DNA from 2 places in the Paenibacillus sp. FSL K6-2862 genome. Region 2 is predicted to be linked to the other one. Evidence: a T-box and tRNA genes for the amino acid it is inferred to sense, from the RefSeq annotation. Region 2 holds a T-box; the other holds one or more tRNA genes.
The links. The T-box of region 2 lies ahead of tyrS (tyrosine--tRNA ligase). A T-box ahead of a tRNA ligase gene usually reads a tRNA of that ligase, here a tRNA-Tyr.
Positions count from the first base shown of each region.

Region 1: it has a tRNA-Tyr gene. The T-box ahead of tyrS (tyrosine--tRNA ligase) is inferred to sense a tRNA for this amino acid. The anticodon was not compared.

Region 1 is NZ_JBBOSN010000001.1:5,595,937-5,604,896, reverse strand. Features, by position in the region: gene MHB82_RS25370 (nucleotidyltransferase-like protein) at 1-757, shown strand, start outside; rRNA gene MHB82_RS25365 (16S ribosomal RNA) at 1,164-2,715, shown strand; rRNA gene MHB82_RS25360 (23S ribosomal RNA) at 3,049-5,976, shown strand; tRNA gene MHB82_RS25355 (tRNA-Asn) at 6,043-6,118, shown strand; tRNA gene MHB82_RS25350 (tRNA-Ser) at 6,122-6,213, shown strand; tRNA gene MHB82_RS25345 (tRNA-Glu) at 6,220-6,291, shown strand; tRNA gene MHB82_RS25340 (tRNA-Val) at 6,361-6,436, shown strand; tRNA gene MHB82_RS25335 (tRNA-Met) at 6,454-6,527, shown strand; tRNA gene MHB82_RS25330 (tRNA-Asp) at 6,557-6,634, shown strand; tRNA gene MHB82_RS25325 (tRNA-Phe) at 6,728-6,803, shown strand; tRNA gene MHB82_RS25320 (tRNA-Thr) at 6,824-6,899, shown strand; tRNA gene MHB82_RS25315 (tRNA-Tyr) at 6,904-6,989, shown strand; tRNA gene MHB82_RS25310 (tRNA-Trp) at 6,996-7,069, shown strand; tRNA gene MHB82_RS25305 (tRNA-His) at 7,099-7,171, shown strand; tRNA gene MHB82_RS25300 (tRNA-Gln) at 7,185-7,259, shown strand; tRNA gene MHB82_RS25295 (tRNA-Gly) at 7,264-7,338, shown strand; tRNA gene MHB82_RS25290 (tRNA-Cys) at 7,346-7,419, shown strand; tRNA gene MHB82_RS25285 (tRNA-Leu) at 7,454-7,532, shown strand; gene MHB82_RS25280 (class I SAM-dependent methyltransferase) at 7,791-8,738, shown strand; gene MHB82_RS25275 (helix-turn-helix domain-containing protein) at 8,839-8,960, opposite strand, start outside.
Region 2 is NZ_JBBOSN010000001.1:4,198,888-4,207,847, reverse strand. Features, by position in the region: gene MHB82_RS18835 (protein adenylyltransferase SelO) at 1-248, shown strand, start outside; gene MHB82_RS18830 (Imm63 family immunity protein) at 429-899, shown strand; gene MHB82_RS18825 (DMP19 family protein) at 892-1,338, shown strand; T-box leader at 1,440-1,662, shown strand; gene tyrS (tyrosine--tRNA ligase) at 1,782-3,041, shown strand; gene MHB82_RS18815 (YxcD family protein) at 3,200-3,478, opposite strand; gene MHB82_RS18810 (hypothetical protein) at 3,484-3,984, opposite strand; gene MHB82_RS18805 (PadR family transcriptional regulator) at 4,085-4,651, opposite strand; gene MHB82_RS18800 (beta-class carbonic anhydrase) at 4,840-5,400, opposite strand; gene MHB82_RS18795 (carboxypeptidase M32) at 5,622-7,136, shown strand; gene MHB82_RS18790 (ABC transporter substrate-binding protein) at 7,287-8,291, shown strand; gene MHB82_RS18785 (ABC transporter ATP-binding protein) at 8,320-8,960, shown strand, end outside.

The DNA.
Region 1 (8,960 bases), 1.4 Mb from region 2:
TGTTCTCATTGTCTGTGATACGGATCAAAGTATGTCTGAGGTTGGGCATTACCGTTATGGGGACTTGCGCTATCAAATGATCTACGTGGGGCGTAATCAACTGCAGAGCAGCGTAATTACGGGTGATAATAACAATCTCATGCAATGCTTGATTGAGGGCGAGATCATATGGGAATCAGACGGCGCCTTGAGTGCCTTGAGGGAAGAGCTGTCCGCCTTTGGATTGGAGTTGCGGGAACAAAAGCTGCTGCATGAATTTGCAAGTTTTCTGAGAATGTATGTGGAGGCCAAGCGGCACATTCAGGAAGGACACGTAGTTGATGCTTATTACAGTGTTCTGGAGGCGTTGGGTAACTGGGCCAGGATTGTATTGATAGAACATGGAGTATACCCTGACCATGCTGTTTGGACACATGTGCAGAGTATGGATCGGGCACTTTGGAAGCTCTATCAGGAGCTTACGGTAAGCTCGGAGACGTTGGAACAACGGGTGGAACTTGTTCTTCTTGCCTGTGAATTTTCGGTCTTATCCAAAATGGGGGATTGCTCGGAATTGCTTCTGCGGGTAATTAGAAGCCGAAAAGAAGCATGGAGCGTGGACGAACTGGTCCATCATCCTCAATTAAGATTTGTAGGAGAAGATATCCCTTTAATTCTGCGCAAACTAGTTCTTCGTTCTATTGTAAAGGAATCGGCTGGCTGGCCATCTCTGATAGGAGGCGAAGGGCGGGAGATTCGATATTGGATCGATGCCTGAACAAGGCCATATAGTTTCAATGATTTGGTTTGGCAAAGGGAGGGGGAACCTTCCTTTTTTGTTTGTAATATAAATTAATAAAAACAGGTTGACTCGTACTTATGGAATGTGATACATTATATTTCGTTCCCCAAACGGACTTTTAGAAAAAAGACTTGTGAGGGACAAGTTGAGAACTTAATGATTTGAAAAAGAATCAAAAAAAGTCCTTGACGAAAAGACACTGAATGTGATACATTATTTAAGTCGCCGCCGAAAAAGCGGTTGGCAAAAAAGAGAATCACAAACAACGTTTGATCTTTGAAAACTGAACAACGAGTGAGTAAATGATCTTGCTTGCAAGATCGACAAATGAGATTTTTAATCTCGTCAGATTCAAAATGAGCTAATCGCTCTTTTCAATACTTTATTGGAGAGTTTGATCCTGGCTCAGGACGAACGCTGGCGGCATGCCTAATACATGCAAGTCGAGCGGACTTGAAGAGAAGCTTGCTTCTCTGATGGTTAGCGGCGGACGGGTGAGTAACACGTAGGCAACCTGCCCTCAAGCTTGGGACAACTACCGGAAACGGTAGCTAATACCGAATACTTGCTTCCTTCGCCTGAAGGGAGCTGGAAAGACGGAGCAATCTGTCACTTGAGGATGGGCCTGCGGCGCATTAGCTAGTTGGTGAGGTAACGGCTCACCAAGGCGACGATGCGTAGCCGACCTGAGAGGGTGATCGGCCACACTGGGACTGAGACACGGCCCAGACTCCTACGGGAGGCAGCAGTAGGGAATCTTCCGCAATGGGCGAAAGCCTGACGGAGCAATGCCGCGTGAGTGATGAAGGTTTTCGGATCGTAAAGCTCTGTTGCCAGGGAAGAACGTCCTTGAGAGTAACTGCTCAAGGAGTGACGGTACCTGAGAAGAAAGCCCCGGCTAACTACGTGCCAGCAGCCGCGGTAATACGTAGGGGGCAAGCGTTGTCCGGAATTATTGGGCGTAAAGCGCGCGCAGGCGGTCATTTAAGTCTGGTGTTTAATCCCGGGGCTCAACCCCGGATCGCACTGGAAACTGGATGACTTGAGTGCAGAAGAGGAGAGTGGAATTCCACGTGTAGCGGTGAAATGCGTAGAGATGTGGAGGAACACCAGTGGCGAAGGCGACTCTCTGGGCTGTAACTGACGCTGAGGCGCGAAAGCGTGGGGAGCAAACAGGATTAGATACCCTGGTAGTCCACGCCGTAAACGATGAATGCTAGGTGTTAGGGGTTTCGATACCCTTGGTGCCGAAGTTAACACATTAAGCATTCCGCCTGGGGAGTACGGTCGCAAGACTGAAACTCAAAGGAATTGACGGGGACCCGCACAAGCAGTGGAGTATGTGGTTTAATTCGAAGCAACGCGAAGAACCTTACCAGGTCTTGACATCCCTCTGACCGTCCTAGAGATAGGGCTTTCCTTCGGGACAGAGGAGACAGGTGGTGCATGGTTGTCGTCAGCTCGTGTCGTGAGATGTTGGGTTAAGTCCCGCAACGAGCGCAACCCTTGATCTTAGTTGCCAGCACTTCGGGTGGGCACTCTAAGGTGACTGCCGGTGACAAACCGGAGGAAGGTGGGGATGACGTCAAATCATCATGCCCCTTATGACCTGGGCTACACACGTACTACAATGGCCGGTACAACGGGCTGTGAAGCCGCGAGGTGGAACGAATCCTAAAAAGCCGGTCTCAGTTCGGATTGCAGGCTGCAACTCGCCTGCATGAAGTCGGAATTGCTAGTAATCGCGGATCAGCATGCCGCGGTGAATACGTTCCCGGGTCTTGTACACACCGCCCGTCACACCACGAGAGTTTATAACACCCGAAGTCGGTGGGGTAACCGCAAGGAGCCAGCCGCCGAAGGTGGGATAGATGATTGGGGTGAAGTCGTAACAAGGTAGCCGTATCGGAAGGTGCGGCTGGATCACCTCCTTTCTATGGAGAATCGTTTCCCGCAGCGGAAACATTCAAAAAGTCTTCAGGAAGCATGCTTCCGAAGCGAGCTTTACTTCGTAAAGCTTTTAACTCACTCGTTGCTCAGTTTTGAGAGCTCAAACTCTCAAAACAGCTTGCTTTTGCATGGAGCTTGTTCTTTGAAAACTAGATATCGAAACGAAAATTGCGAATTAGAACATTCCTTTTAGCTGAACTTGTGTTAAAACAAGTTTCAAATATTAGTGATACTGTATGAGCGAGTGATCGAATGGAACGACTTTTGGATTTGTGTAAGCAAACCAAGGGAAGAGACAGCTCGAACACGAGCGAATTGGTTAAGCTACTAAGAGCACACGGAGGATGCCTAGGCGCTAGGAGCCGATGAAGGACGTGGCGAACAACGATACTGCCTCGGGGAGCTGTAAGCAAGCTTTGATCCGGGGATGTCCGAATGGGGAAACCCAGCTGGGGTAATATCCAGTTACTCATAACTGAATACATAGGTTGTGTAGAGGCATACCAGGGGAACTGAAACATCTAAGTACCTTGAGGAAGAGAAAACAATAGTGATTCCGTCAGTAGCGGCGAGCGAACGCGGAACAGCCCAAACCAGAGAGCTTGCTCTCTGGGGTTGTGGGACGTCTCACATGGAGTTACAAAGGAGCCGGTTAAACGAAGAGGTCTGGAAAGGCCCGCCAAAGAAGGTAAAAGCCCTGTAATTGAAAGTCTGCTCTCTCCGAGACGGATCCCGAGTAGTGCGGGGCACGTGAAACCCCGTATGAATCCGGCAGGACCATCTGCCAAGGCTAAATACTTCCTAGCGACCGATAGTGAAGCAGTACCGTGAGGGAAAGGTGAAAAGCACCCCGGAAGGGGAGTGAAATAGAACCTGAAACCGTGTGCTTACAAGAAGTCAGAGCCCATTTTAGGGGTGATGGCGTGCCTTTTGTAGAATGAACCGGCGAGTTACGTTCCCGTGCAAGGTTAAGGTGAAGAGCCGGAGCCGCAGCGAAAGCGAGTCTGAATAGGGCGACATAGTACGTGGACGTAGACCCGAAACCGGGTGATCTACCCCTGTCCAGGGTGAAGGTGCGGTAACACGCACTGGAGGCCCGAACCCACGCACGTTGAAAAGTGCGGGGATGAGGTGGGGGTAGCGGAGAAATTCCAATCGAACTCGGAGATAGCTGGTTCTCCCCGAAATAGCTTTAGGGCTAGCCTCGGAAAACAGAGTCGTGGAGGTAGAGCACTGATTGGGTGCGGGGCCCGCAAGGGTTACCAAGCTCAGTCAAACTCCGAATGCCATAGACTTACTTCCGGGAGTCAGACAGTGAGTGCTAAGATCCATTGTCAAAAGGGAAACAGCCCAGACCATCAGCTAAGGTCCCCAAGTGTGTGTTAAGTGGGAAAGGATGTGGAGTTGCACAGACAACCAGGATGTTGGCTTAGAAGCAGCCACCATTGAAAGAGTGCGTAATAGCTCACTGGTCGAGTGACTCTGCGCCGAAAATGTAACGGGGCTAAACACACCACCGAAGCTATGGCTTGATGCTTTGCATCAGGGGTAGGGGAGCGTTGTATAAGGGTTGAAGGTGTACCGTAAGGAGCGCTGGACATTATACAAGTGAGAATGCCGGTATGAGTAACGAAAAGATCAGTGAGAATCTGATCCGCCGAAAGCCTAAGGGTTCCTGAGGAAGGCTCGTCCGCTCAGGGTAAGTCGGGACCTAAGGCGAGGCCGAAAGGCGTAGTCGAAGGACAACAGGTCGAAATTCCTGTACCACCGTAAATCGTTACGAGCGATGGGGGGACGCAGTAGGGTAGTGACGCAGACTGATGGATGTCTGTCCAAGCAGTAAGGCTGATGTGTAGGCAAATCCGCACATCCTAAGGCTGAGCTGTGATGGGGAGTGAAAATTACAGTAGCGAAGGTCATGATCTCACACTGCCAAGAAAAGCCTCTAGCCAGATGAAGGTGCCCGTACCGCAAACCGACACAGGTAGGCGAGAAGAGAATTCTAAGGCGCGCGGAAGAACTCTCGTTAAGGAACTCGGCAAAATGACCCCGTAACTTCGGGAGAAGGGGTGCCCCGGTAGTGTGAATAGCACGAGGGGGCCGCAGTGAAAAGGCCCAAGCGACTGTTTAGCAAAAACACAGGTCTGTGCGAAGCCGTAAGGCGAAGTATACGGGCTGACGCCTGCCCGGTGCTGGAAGGTTAAGGGGAGCGGTTAGGGAGTAATCCCGAAGCTGTGAACCGAAGCCCCAGTAAACGGCGGCCGTAACTATAACGGTCCTAAGGTAGCGAAATTCCTTGTCAGGTAAATTCTGACCCGCACGAATGGCGTAACGACTTGGGCGCTGTCTCAACGAGAGATCCGGTGAAATTTTAATACCTGTGAAGATGCAGGTTACCCGCGACAAGACGGAAAGACCCCATGGAGCTTTACTGCAGCTTGATATTGAATTTGGGTACGATCTGTACAGGATAGGTGGGAGCCTTTGAAGCATGAGCGCCAGCTTGTGTGGAGGCACCGTTGGGATACCACCCTGATCGTATCTAGGTTCTAACCTGGTGCCCTTAGCGGGTACGGGGACAGTGTCAGGTGGGCAGTTTGACTGGGGCGGTCGCCTCCTAAAGAGTAACGGAGGCGCCCAAAGGTTCCCTCAGAATGGTTGGAAATCATTCGAAGAGTGCAAAGGCATAAGGGAGCTTGACTGCGAGACCTACAAGTCGAGCAGGGACGAAAGTCGGGCTTAGTGATCCGGTGGTACCGCATGGAAGGGCCATCGCTCAACGGATAAAAGCTACCCTGGGGATAACAGGCTTATCTCCCCCAAGAGTCCACATCGACGGGGAGGTTTGGCACCTCGATGTCGGCTCATCGCATCCTGGGGCTGAAGTAGGTCCCAAGGGTTGGGCTGTTCGCCCATTAAAGCGGTACGCGAGCTGGGTTCAGAACGTCGTGAGACAGTTCGGTCCCTATCTGTCGTGGGCGTAGGAAATTTGAGAGGAGCTGTCCTTAGTACGAGAGGACCGGGATGGACGTACCGCTGGTGTACCAGTTGTTCCGCCAGGAGCACCGCTGGGTAGCTATGTACGGACGGGATAAGCGCTGAAAGCATCTAAGCGTGAAGCCCCCCTCAAGATGAGATTTCCCAGTATGTAAGACCCCTTGAAGACGACGAGGTAGATAGGCTGGGGGTGGAAGTGCAGTAATGCATGGAGCTGACCAGTACTAATCGGTCGAGGGCTTATCCAAATTGCAGGTTTTAATCGCACGTTTCGTTTCGGATCTAGTTTTCAGAGAATGATCTCTGAACAATATTCCCTGATAGCTCAGTTGGTAGAGCACTCGACTGTTAATCGAGTTGTCACAGGTTCGAGTCCTGTTCGGGGAGCCATATGGAGAGGTGTCCGAGTTGGCCGAAGGAGCACGATTGGAAATCGTGTAGGCGCCACAAGCGTCTCGAGGGTTCGAATCCCTCTCTCTCCGCCATAGTAAGGCCCGTTGGTCAAGGGGTTAAGACACCTCCCTTTCACGGAGGTAACAGGGGTTCGAATCCCCTACGGGTCATTATTTTCACCTCAAAAAAGAGGTTGATTTTAACAACAGTTTTATGTTAAGATCATAAATGTGTTGTTCGGAGGCTTAGCTCAGCTGGGAGAGCATCTGCCTTACAAGCAGAGGGTCGGGGGTTCGAGCCCCTCAGCCTCCACCATATAACTTTAATAACGACGCGGGGTGGAGCAGCCCGGTAGCTCGTCGGGCTCATAACCCGAAGGCCGCAGGTTCAAATCCTGCCCCCGCAATATTATACTTTCTTTACAGAAAGTGATCTGGAACCGTGGTGTAGTTGGCCTAACATGCCTGCCTGTCACGCAGGAGATCGCGGGTTCGAATCCCGTCGGTTCCGCCATTTTTACCATACATGAGGAATCTGTTCACTAAGTCTGTTATATGGCACCGACGCCCTGGATAAAGTGCAACATTCTTGATTAGACTTTATTATGGCTCGGTAGCTCAGTCGGTAGAGCAGAGGACTGAAAATCCTCGTGTCGGCGGTTCGATTCCGTCCCGAGCCACCATTATCACTACAACTTAATACGCCGGTGTAGCTCAACTGGTAGAGCAACTGACTTGTAATCAGTAGGTTGGGGGTTCAAGTCCTCTCGCCGGCACCACTATGGAGGATTAGCGAAGTGGCCAAACGCATCAGACTGTAAATCTGCTCCCTTACGGGTTCGGTGGTTCGAATCCATCATCCTCCACCAGTTTTTAGGGGCATAGTTTAAAGGTAGAACAACGGTCTCCAAAACCGTTGGTGTGGGTTCAATTCCTGCTGCCCCTGCCAATTAACTTTTTGAAGTAATAATGCATATGGCGATCGTGGCGAAGTGGTTAACGCACCGGTTTGTGGATCCGGCATTCGGGGGTTCAATTCCCCTCGATCGCCCCTTTGTTTTTATTGGGGATTAGCCAAGCGGTAAGGCAACGGACTTTGACTCCGTCATGCATAGGTTCAAATCCTATATCCCCAGCCATTTTGCGGACGTGGCTCAGCGGTAGAGCATCGCCTTGCCAAGGCGAGGGTCGCGGGTTCGATTCCCGTCGTCCGCTCCAAAAATATGGCGCCATAGCCAAGTGGTAAGGCACAGCTCTGCAAAAGCTTTATCCCCAGTTCGAATCTGGGTGGCGCCTCCAGTATATTTACTAAAAATATACTACAACATGATATGCCGGCGTGGCGGAATGGCAGACGCGCTCGACTCAAAATCGAGTGGGAAACCGTGGAGGTTCGAGTCCTCTCGCCGGTATAACGTATAACCCTGTGGATTGCTTAGACAATTCACAGGGTTATTTTTATTACTTTAGTTTTCGCAATTGATGAAATTAGTTCAATAAATGAGGTTGACGTTTAAATGAATTAAATATATTGTAGATAAATAAAATCTGTGATATGAAGCCATTGTGATATTGGCTACACGGTATTGAGATACTTTTGTTGGTTTAAAAAAGAGAAGATCCTTTCTGGTGAACTTTTGATTTTATTACATAGAACGGAGTGAAACGTAATGCTTGAGCAAAAAGTGTCTGAGGAAAACAATTCAGTTAATTATTCAGAACTATTATTTGATCTATTGATCTGGGAAGAGGCGTGGAAGCAGCGGCCGAGGAATCCAAGATATAAGAAAAAGAGTGCGCCATTCGAAACGGAAGAAGCATTTGAACGCTGGGCACGAGACTATCACCATCAATCCTTCACAGAAGAAGGTAAGAAGCGTTCCGATCGCATCATGAGCTGGATTGAAAATCAAGGTGTAGACTTTAGTGAGTTATCCATATTGGACATTGGAGCAGCTTCAGGCATTTTTACAATTCCTTTTGCAAAAAAGGGGGCAACTGTCACTGCAGTCGAACCTTCTGAACTGCTTATTTCTTTGATGAAAGAGACAATCCCGAACACATTAGTGTCTAAAATCGAGATTGTTCCTGAACGGTTTGAAGAAATATCGATTCAGGAGAAAGGCTGGGAACAGAAATATGACTTTGCCTTTGCATCCATGTGCCCCGCCATGTCTGATTGGGAAACCGTTGAACAGGCAATTCAAAGTGCACGCAAATACGTTTATATCAGTGCCATGGCCGGCCCGAGAGTGCATACGTTAATGGACGAGTTAAAAGATGTACTTCAGGTTAATCCGCCTTACCGTTCGGGAGATATGGGATACATACAACAGCTGCTATTCTTGAAAGGTTACGCGTATACATCGTTAATTACTAATGAAGTCAACACCATTGAGATGCCTGTTCAGCAAGTTGTAGATCATTTACACGAATGGTTAAACACCTATGGCTTGCCTACGGACACAGACTCACTATACAAGGCTGAGCACTATATCCGACGTGCCTATCCAGATGGCGTGGTTAACTTCCTACGTGGCGGCAGGTTCGGAAAAATACTAATTCAGCTGGACCGACAGAATATGAAGATTGTTCGTAAGAAAGAAGCTAAGAAATAAAATAAGAGATAAAATAAGAGATAAAATAAGAAATTAAACCATGCGTGAATCATTAAAAGGAGCAGATCTCTGCTCCTTTTTCATTTGTCATTACAAACAATTATTTCATGGAAGAGCGAAGAGGCTTTTCTCTACGTTCCCGGTACTGACCTGGAGTAATTCCCTCCCATTTTCGAAACGAACGGATAAAGTTCTGCGGGTTATTGTAACGAAGCCGAGCAG
Region 2 (8,960 bases):
TGGGCCGGCAGTCTGGATCAAAAGAGGCTGTAGAGCGATTGATGAAGAGCAGCAATCCTGCAATCATCCCACGGAATCATAGAGTGGAAGAGGCGCTTGAACGGGCAGAGAATGATGGGGATTATAGCGTAATGAATCAGCTGCTAGCCGTTCTCCGGGAACCTTACGCACATACACCGGAACAGGAAGAATACGCCACATTGCCGACGACCTGTGATCCATCTTATCGGACATTTTGCGGAACCTGATGGGGAGTGCAGATTCAGCCTTCAGTTTGAAAATTTTCAGATTGAAAATACAATCATAAGTTGCAATAGGTACCTTGTGAGTACAAGCAACCTGGTGATCACGAAGAAGCTGCCACCGGCAGCTTTTTCATGATCATGTCATGGGGAAGAAATTTAATGAATTACAGGTGGTGAGCTGCCATGTCAGATGTTTTAACGAAACAGGAATTAGTAGTAAAACTGCTTGAACTGTTATCCCAAACAGACTTTGACCAAGAACAGAGCAATACATATGTTAACCGTCTATTAGACCCGTTCAAATGGGAAGGCGTGCCTTATGTTGAAATGGAAAATGGAACCTATATTGTCACCATCTATGAACGTGGAATGCCCATGTTGGAGAAAAAGTTGAAGCAGACCGAGATGGTTATCTACTGGCTGCTGGAGGATATTATTTTTACCACGGTGCATGTGGAGATGTTGAAAAAGTACGACGTAGATAATATCAACACTCATTTGAAATACACGAGCGAAGTGATACAGGAAATGGACCGCAACGTTACGAACGCTTTTCAGCAATTGGGAGAACCCTATGTACACTGGCATCAAACCGGTAAACGCCATGAACTGGAGAGCATGCAGCCTAGGGGAAGGGATGAAGGGCATGAGTAATCAAGATATTCATGATGTATGGTATGATTATGCATTGAAGTTTGTAGACAAAAAGAACAAACAAGAACAGGGATGGTCGGGATTAACATCCGAGGAGCAGGAAATTGCAGCCCTATGGCTGTTGGAAGTAGACGTATATAACGGTGGGTTCATTCAATTTTTCTGCAATTGGGGAGAAGAAGCATATCTTCATGTTTTGCGGGCATTACATACGATTGGTGCGAACCAGGTGCTGGGCAATATTCAGGAGCAGTATCGCTTGATCGAGCATTTGGCGGATGATGAAAGGCTGACAGCATTATGGGACATTCCCCGTTTACTCACGACAGAAGAGGAACTGAGGTTGGATACTCTGGATCAGCGTTTGTGGGATAATGAGGATCAGATTGCGGAGAAGGCGTATACGTATTATCATAGGAAGCTGATTATAGAGGCATAGTATAAAAGAGCAGTGTCTCTTTTTGCTGTACGTTGAGCAGATTGAATACAGGCTCTTGCAATGGGTTGAACGTTCGGCTATACTGGCTATAATCTAATACATGAATTACGTTGATGGAGCGCAGTAGCGGCTTTGTCCCTGTTACAGAAAGTCAGGGGTTGATGGAACCTGATACATACAAGGGCTGCGAATTACACTCTGGAGTACTTGGGTAATGCCAAGCGGAATGGGCAAACGATATATTGCCAAAAGCGGTATGGATGATGCGTAAGCATCTGTTCATGCAAGTTGGGTGGTACCACGGTTATGATAATCGTCCCTATGTCTAATGAAGACAAGGAGGCGATTTTTTTGTGTCCAAAAAAGCTGCTTCCATCTGTATTTTTGACCATTAACGTAGTCCATGACTGAAGAACGATTAGAAGAGAAAGGGGTTGTTTGGGTTGAATATTATTGATGAACTTGAATGGCGTGACGCCATAAACCAACAGACGGATGCGGAGGGGCTGCGTGAGCTGACCGAAACCAAGTCGATCTCCTTGTACTGTGGGGTTGACCCAACTGGAGACAGTATGCACATCGGTCACCTGATTCCGTTCATGATGCTGAAACGTTTTCAACTTGCGGGACATCGTCCAGTGATCCTGATTGGGGGAGCAACGGGTACAATTGGTGACCCAAGTGGACGTCAATCCGAGCGTTCGCTGCAAACACTGGAACAGGTCCAAGAAAATGTCAATAAGCTGACAGCACAGATGAAAAAGCTGTTTGTAACCGAAGGCGACAACCAGGTTCGCATGGTGAACAACTACGACTGGACACATCAAATTAACGTCATCGAGTTTTTGCGTGATTACGGGAAAAACTTCAATCTTAACACGATGCTGGCAAAAGATGTCGTGGCGAGCAGACTGGAAGGCGGAATCTCGTTCACCGAGTTTTCCTACCAGATCCTGCAGTCTCTGGATTACCATCATCTGTTCCAAAACGAGGATGTGCAGCTGCAAATCGGTGGCTCCGATCAATGGGGGAATATCACGAGTGGTCTGGACCTCATCCGCAAGAAAGAAGGATCTGAAGCAAGAGCTTACGGGCTGACAATCCCTCTGATGCTCAAAGCCGATGGTACAAAATTCGGTAAAACTGCGGGCGGTGCGATCTGGTTGGATCCGGACAAAACGACACCATTCGAATTCTACCAGTTCTGGGCGAATACGGATGATCGCGATGTCATCAAATACCTGAAATACTTCACCTTCCTTAGCAAAGAGGAAATTGAAGCTTTGGCTGAAAAGGTAGAGACCGAGCCGCACAAACGTGAAGCACAGAAGGCACTCGCCGAAGAAATGACAAAATTCGTTCACGGCGATGAGATGCTGGAGCAAGCTAAACGCATTACCGCTGCGCTCTTCAGTGGAGATATCCGCTCCCTGACAGCCGATGAGATCGAGCAGGGCTTCAAGGAAATGCCTACGTTTGAAACAGACGGCGAAGCCAAAAACATCGTGGACTGGCTGGTGGATCTGGGCCTTGAGCCATCCAAACGCCAAGCGCGTGAGGATGTCACCAAAGGTGCGATCTCTATGAACGGAGAGAAGATTACAGAGCTGGAATTTACAGTGTCTGCGGAGCATGCGATTGGTGGCAAGTTCATCATTATTCGTAAAGGCAAAAAGAACTACAGCCTTGTGAAATTGAAGTAGGAACGTACCGTATCACGAATATCTTGGGAAGAACAACGTAAGGTTAAATTCCCAGGATATTCATCATTCTCAAGGTGAACAAAAGGGCCGTCTCCACTAATGTCAATGACATTAGGGAGACGGCCCTTTAACAAATCATCCGCAAATAATTGATTTGATTATTGATTCACAATGGCTGTAATCTCTTCGTCCAGATCAAGTCTGACGTTTTCACGGTAAGCCCGGATGTTGTATTCGCTGTGCAGGTAGCGCAGGATCGCTTCTATCATGTTGGATTCAACCAAGTATTGACTACGGCCTTGAATCCAGACTTCAGCGGAGTATCCCGTATCTTCTTCCCAGCTCAGTTCAACATTGACATCAGTCGGGCGCACACCTTTGCGTTCAGCCATGTGAAGACAGATTGCATTAACAATCTCATCCATGCTTAGAACCATAATGATTAGTACCGTCCGTTTCTGTTGCGGTCATCATCATCACGATCATTGCGGCGGTCATAGCGACCATCTGCAGCCGGTTTACGGCGATTTGCAATTGCTCTGAAGAGTGCCATTGCCAGCATAACGATCAGCATGATCGCAGCCACGTTTACAAGCAATCCAAGGATGTTACCAAGAGCTCCCATGCCACCGAACAATCCGCCGAACATCATACCGGCCAGACCACCCAGCATCATGCCTTTCATGAATCCGCCGCCACCGCCGAAGAATCCGCCACGGTTCGTTGCAGCTGCGCCTGTACCTGAGTTGTTGTTCGAGTTGGACTGACTCACATTGTTGTCGGATTTCTTAGGTGTGTTGGTATAACTCTTTGTGCCTGATTTGAAACCGCCACCACGTCTTGCGTCAGCAGAATCCGGATTTGCTACGCCAACTGTTGCGAACAACAGAGTGAAAGCCATAAAAACCATCATCAGATGTTTAATTCCAAATTTTTTCTTCATTGTAAAGATCGTAACCCCCCGATTAAATTGTGTGATCAACCCTAAAAATGGGCCTTACTCATGTAATACGGTCTAAAAGCAGGAACGTTTCAAATTTTTATTAATTTTCCGAAATAATCGGACAAGGGTCCTGAATGGCTGCCTGACCATCCAGCAGCTGAGTCACCCAGTTGCACCATTCCAGGCCGGTCTGGGCATTCATTAATCCCTTTTGAACCAAAATGTAGCTCCCAAATTCCCGGCTGCCTACGCGGAGGTTATCCTGAGGGATGCGGGACTTCAGATCCTCGAAATACCGGATGCGCTCCATAAACCAGTTTTTGCGCTCATTCAGAATGCGTCTCATGCTTCCATCTTCGGCGATCCCGACACACAAAATACGCAAATTGAATTCGTCACGCGTTACCGGAGCGGTAACAGGAGTAATCATCCAGCCGAGCAGTTTCTCGATACCTTTTTCCGTGACTGCATACATTTTTTTGTCCGGTTTGTCAGACTGTTGCACCCAGCGGGAAGATAATAGTTCATCATTTTCCATCTTGGACAGGAGCGGGTAGATCTGACTGTGTTTGGCTTGCCAATGAGGCTGGATCTTCAGCATCAGATCGTAACCAGACGACTCCTCGCGGGTAAGCAGCCCGAGCAATCCGTAGGAAAGTATGTTCATGCACATGTCTCCTTAATATTAGGGCTGGGCCAGTGAAAACAATGGATATTGTCATCAATGACCGCTTTCATAAAAGTGTACACTGAAACTGTATGGTTTGACAACCTGACAGCATAACTGCCTCAATTTAGACAAAAAAAGAGTGCGGACCTTGAGGTCCGCACCCAAACCATTTAGAGAGATGCCTGTTACTCGTACCCTTCAACTACAAGCTCAAGCTGGCCTGTAGAGGAATCGATAATCATGCCGTGAACGGGTACTCCCTGTGGAAACAGGGGATGATTTTTGATGACTCCTACAGTATGTTTTACCCCTTCATCCACACTGTTAAACCCTCGAAGCCAATTGTTCAAATTGATTCCGGAGTTGTCCAGAGCATTTATGACTTCCTTGGATACACCGCGGTCAAGCATGTGGCCAATCATTGTGTCTGCTTGCAAAGAGGCCATACCGCACTCGGTGTGACCGACAACAACAACTTCGTCTGCCCCGAGCTCATAAATAGCTACAAGCACGCTTCGCATAACAGAACCGAAAGGTTGAGAGATAATGGCGCCTGCCGTTTTAAGGATTTTAACCTCACCATTCTTCAAATTCATCGCTTTGGGCAGCAGTTCCACCAGACGGGTGTCCATACATGTGATAATTGCCATTTTTTTAGTTGGAAACTTACCAGCCGTATACTTTTCGTATTCTTTTGTCTCGACAAATGATTTGTTGTACGCCAAAATCTCTTGAATGTTGTTCATGTCCATTGCCTCCTGTTATCCAATACGATGAGCACGGCTGCTTGCATCGATATGCAGCTTGTCCTAAGCCCTGCTCTTAATTATACCACGGTCAGCAAACGGCACGATATCTTATAAATAAGAATCATGCCATTTACCTCTGTTAAAAGTTGATTATACGCATTGCAAAAAGTATCATCAATAGGGAGTCTAAACTTTTTTTGGAGAGGTGAACGATAACAATGGAAGAACAAACCCTGAAACATCTGGAATCATTCCTTAATTTGGCCAGCAAAATCAAAAGTTATCACGAAGCCATTGGTTTGCTTCATTGGGATCTGCGCACTGGTGCGCCGAAGAAAGGCGTTCCGACTCGTTCGGAAACCATCGGCATGTTATCTACCGAAGCGTTCAAGCTTCAAACTTCGGATGAGATGAAAACCTATTTGGACACGCTGACAAAACCAGAGGTGTTGAATCAACTGGATGATATAAATCGCCGTCTGGTATTGGAATGCAAAAAGGAATACGATCGGAGCCAATCCGTCCCGCCTGAGAAGGTTCAAGCATATACGGTGCTCACGGCCAAATCGGAAACCGCATGGGAAGATGCGAAGCATAATAGCGATTTTGAAGGCTTTTCCCAATATTTGACAGAGATCGTGAAACTCAAACAGGAGTTCATCGACTACTGGGGTGTGAAAGACACACGCTATGATACGCTGCTTGATATGTACGAGCCGGATCTGACCGTAGAGAAAGTAGATGCGGTATTTGCCCGGTTGAAAGCACGTTTGGTGCCGCTGCAGGAAAAGATCAATGCTTCCGAAAACAAGCCGAATACGGAGTTCTTAAACCAGCTGTTTGATACGGATCAACAGGAAAAATTCAGTTTGTTCATTTTGGGACAGATGGGTTATGACTTTGATGCCGGAAGACTGGATGAGAGTGTTCATCCGTTCGCGACAGGACTTAACCCGGGGGATGTGCGAATCACGACGAATTACTTGCAGGATGATGTGACGAGCGCGGTATTCAGTTCTTTGCACGAAGGCGGACACGCTCTATATGAGCAAAATATTGACGAAAGTCTGGCAGGTACCCTTCTGGCTGAAGGAACGTCGATGGGTATTCATGAATCCCAGTCCCGTCTCTGGGAAAATATGATTGGTCGCAGCCGTCCGTTCTGGACTCGCTATTATCAAGACTTGCAGCAGCATTTTCCGCAATTGAGCGAAGTGGCTCTGGAAGATTTCTACCGTGCAATCAACCGCGTCGAAAGTTCCCTGATTCGAATTGAAGCAGACGAGCTGACGTATAATCTGCATATTATCATCCGTTATGAGATTGAGAAAATGCTGTTCAATGAGGGACTGGAAGTTAAGGATTTGCCGGAAACCTGGAACGCGAAGTACAAAGAATATCTCGGGATTGTTCCTCCAAACGATGGTGTAGGTGTGCTTCAGGATGTTCACTGGTCCGGTGGTGATTTTGGTTATTTCGCATCGTATTCACTTGGCAATATGTATGCCGCTCAGATTCTACATACGCTGCGCCAGGAACTGCCGGAGTTTGACGCTTATATTGCTGAAGGCAATCTGATACCGATCAAGGAATGGTTAACGGACAAGATTTATCGTTACGGCAAGAGCCGTACGCCTTCCGAATTGATTCTCGCTGTGACAGGTGAGGAGCTGAACCCGGATTATCTGGCCGACTATCTGGAAGCAAAATATACCGAGATTTATAAACTGTAGTTTTTAATCTCATAACACGAAGCTGGTACTAGAGAGAGCCGGGCATATGCCCGGCTCTTTTTTTGGTGTGCAAGTTCTTAACCTTTTGATGGGCAGCGGCATATTCATAGTAGAGAGAAACTGCTGAAACCAGCGAAGGAGGGAAACAGCATGAAATACACGCCCTGGTTCATCCGTGCCATCGTTATATTGCTGATTATCATTGTGGCGCTCACGAGCTGCAACCAAGAGAAAAACGAAGCGAAAATTACGATTGGCGAGGTGACGCGTTCGGTATTTTACGCACCGGAGTATGTAGCCGTAGCCCAAGGTTTTTTTGAAGAAGAGGGACTGGAGGTCGAGATCCAGACAACGGCGGGTGGCGACAAAACGATGGCTGCCTTGCTCGCGGGCTCTGTGGATATTGCCCTGGTCGGAGCAGAGACATCTATCTACGTCTATCAGCAGGGAGCGGAAGATCCGGTCATTAACTTTGCTCAGCTAACCCAAACAGACGGAACATTTTTGTTTGCACGGAGTGCAGAAGGCAGCTTTGATTGGGATCAGCTGAACCAAAGTACATTTCTCGGGCAACGCAAAGGCGGGATGCCGCAGATGGCTGGAGAATTCACGTTGAACAAACATGGCATTGATCCGCAGAATGATCTGGAATTGATCCAAAATGTTGATTTTGCCAACATTGCTTCTGCATTTGCGTCGGGTACAGGAGATTATGTACAGCTGTTTGAACCACAGGCGTCCATCTTTGAACAGGAAGGCCGAGGGAAGGTCGTTGCATCGTTTGGAACGGAGAGTGGACATTTGCCCTATACGGTGTTCATGACGAAACAAAGCTACATCAACGACAACAAGGAAATTGTCCAGAAATTTACGAACGGGCTGCACAAAGCACAGGTCTGGGTAGATTCTCATTCGGCTGAAGAGATTGCCGATGTCATCCTCCCTTACTTTAAAGACATCGATCAAACCATTCTCGTAAGTAGTATTAATCGCTATAAGGAACAGGGGACATATGCAACAGATCCGATTATTGACGATGAAGAATGGAACAATCTGCTGGACGTCATGAGTGCAGCTGGAGAACTCGAACAACGAGTGGATTCCAAAGCGATTGTCGATAACACCTATGCGGAACAAGCAGCATCTGTGAAGTAACAGGCTTTCAGGAAAGGAAGTGATCGCCATGCCTGAATCCGATACGGTGATTAGACTGGAAGGAATTTCGCAAGTGTATGTCAATGAGCGTGAAGCCTCATTGGTCATCGAAGACCTGAGCCTTCAGGTTAAACAAGGAGAATTTGTCAGTCTCGTTGGTCCTAGCGGGTGTGGCAAAACGACATTGTTGTCCATCATCGCCGGGCTGCTCACGCCGACCTCGGGAGAGGTGAAGGTTAAAGGGAAACTGGTTGAAGGTCCTTCTGCCCAGATTGGCTACATGCTGCAGCAGGACTATCTGTTTCCATGGCGTACCATTTTGGACAATGCACTGATCGGACTTGAATTGACGGGCAGGCTGGATGAACGGAGTCGTAAACGAACAAGCGAGCTGCTTGCAGAGATGGGCCTTGCTGGAACAGAGAATTTATATCCTTCCGAACTATCTGGTGGCATGAGGCAGCGTGTCGCGCTCGTGCGGACGCTGGCAACCGATCCATCCTTGCTGCTTCTGGATGAGCCGTTCTCTGCGCTGGACTATCAGACCAAGCTGCAGCTGGAGGATCTGGTGTCAGATACGCTCAAGGAAACAGGAAAAACCTCGGTGCTGGTCACACATGACCTGTCCGAAGCGATTGCAGTGAGTGACCGCGTTATTGTGCTGGATCG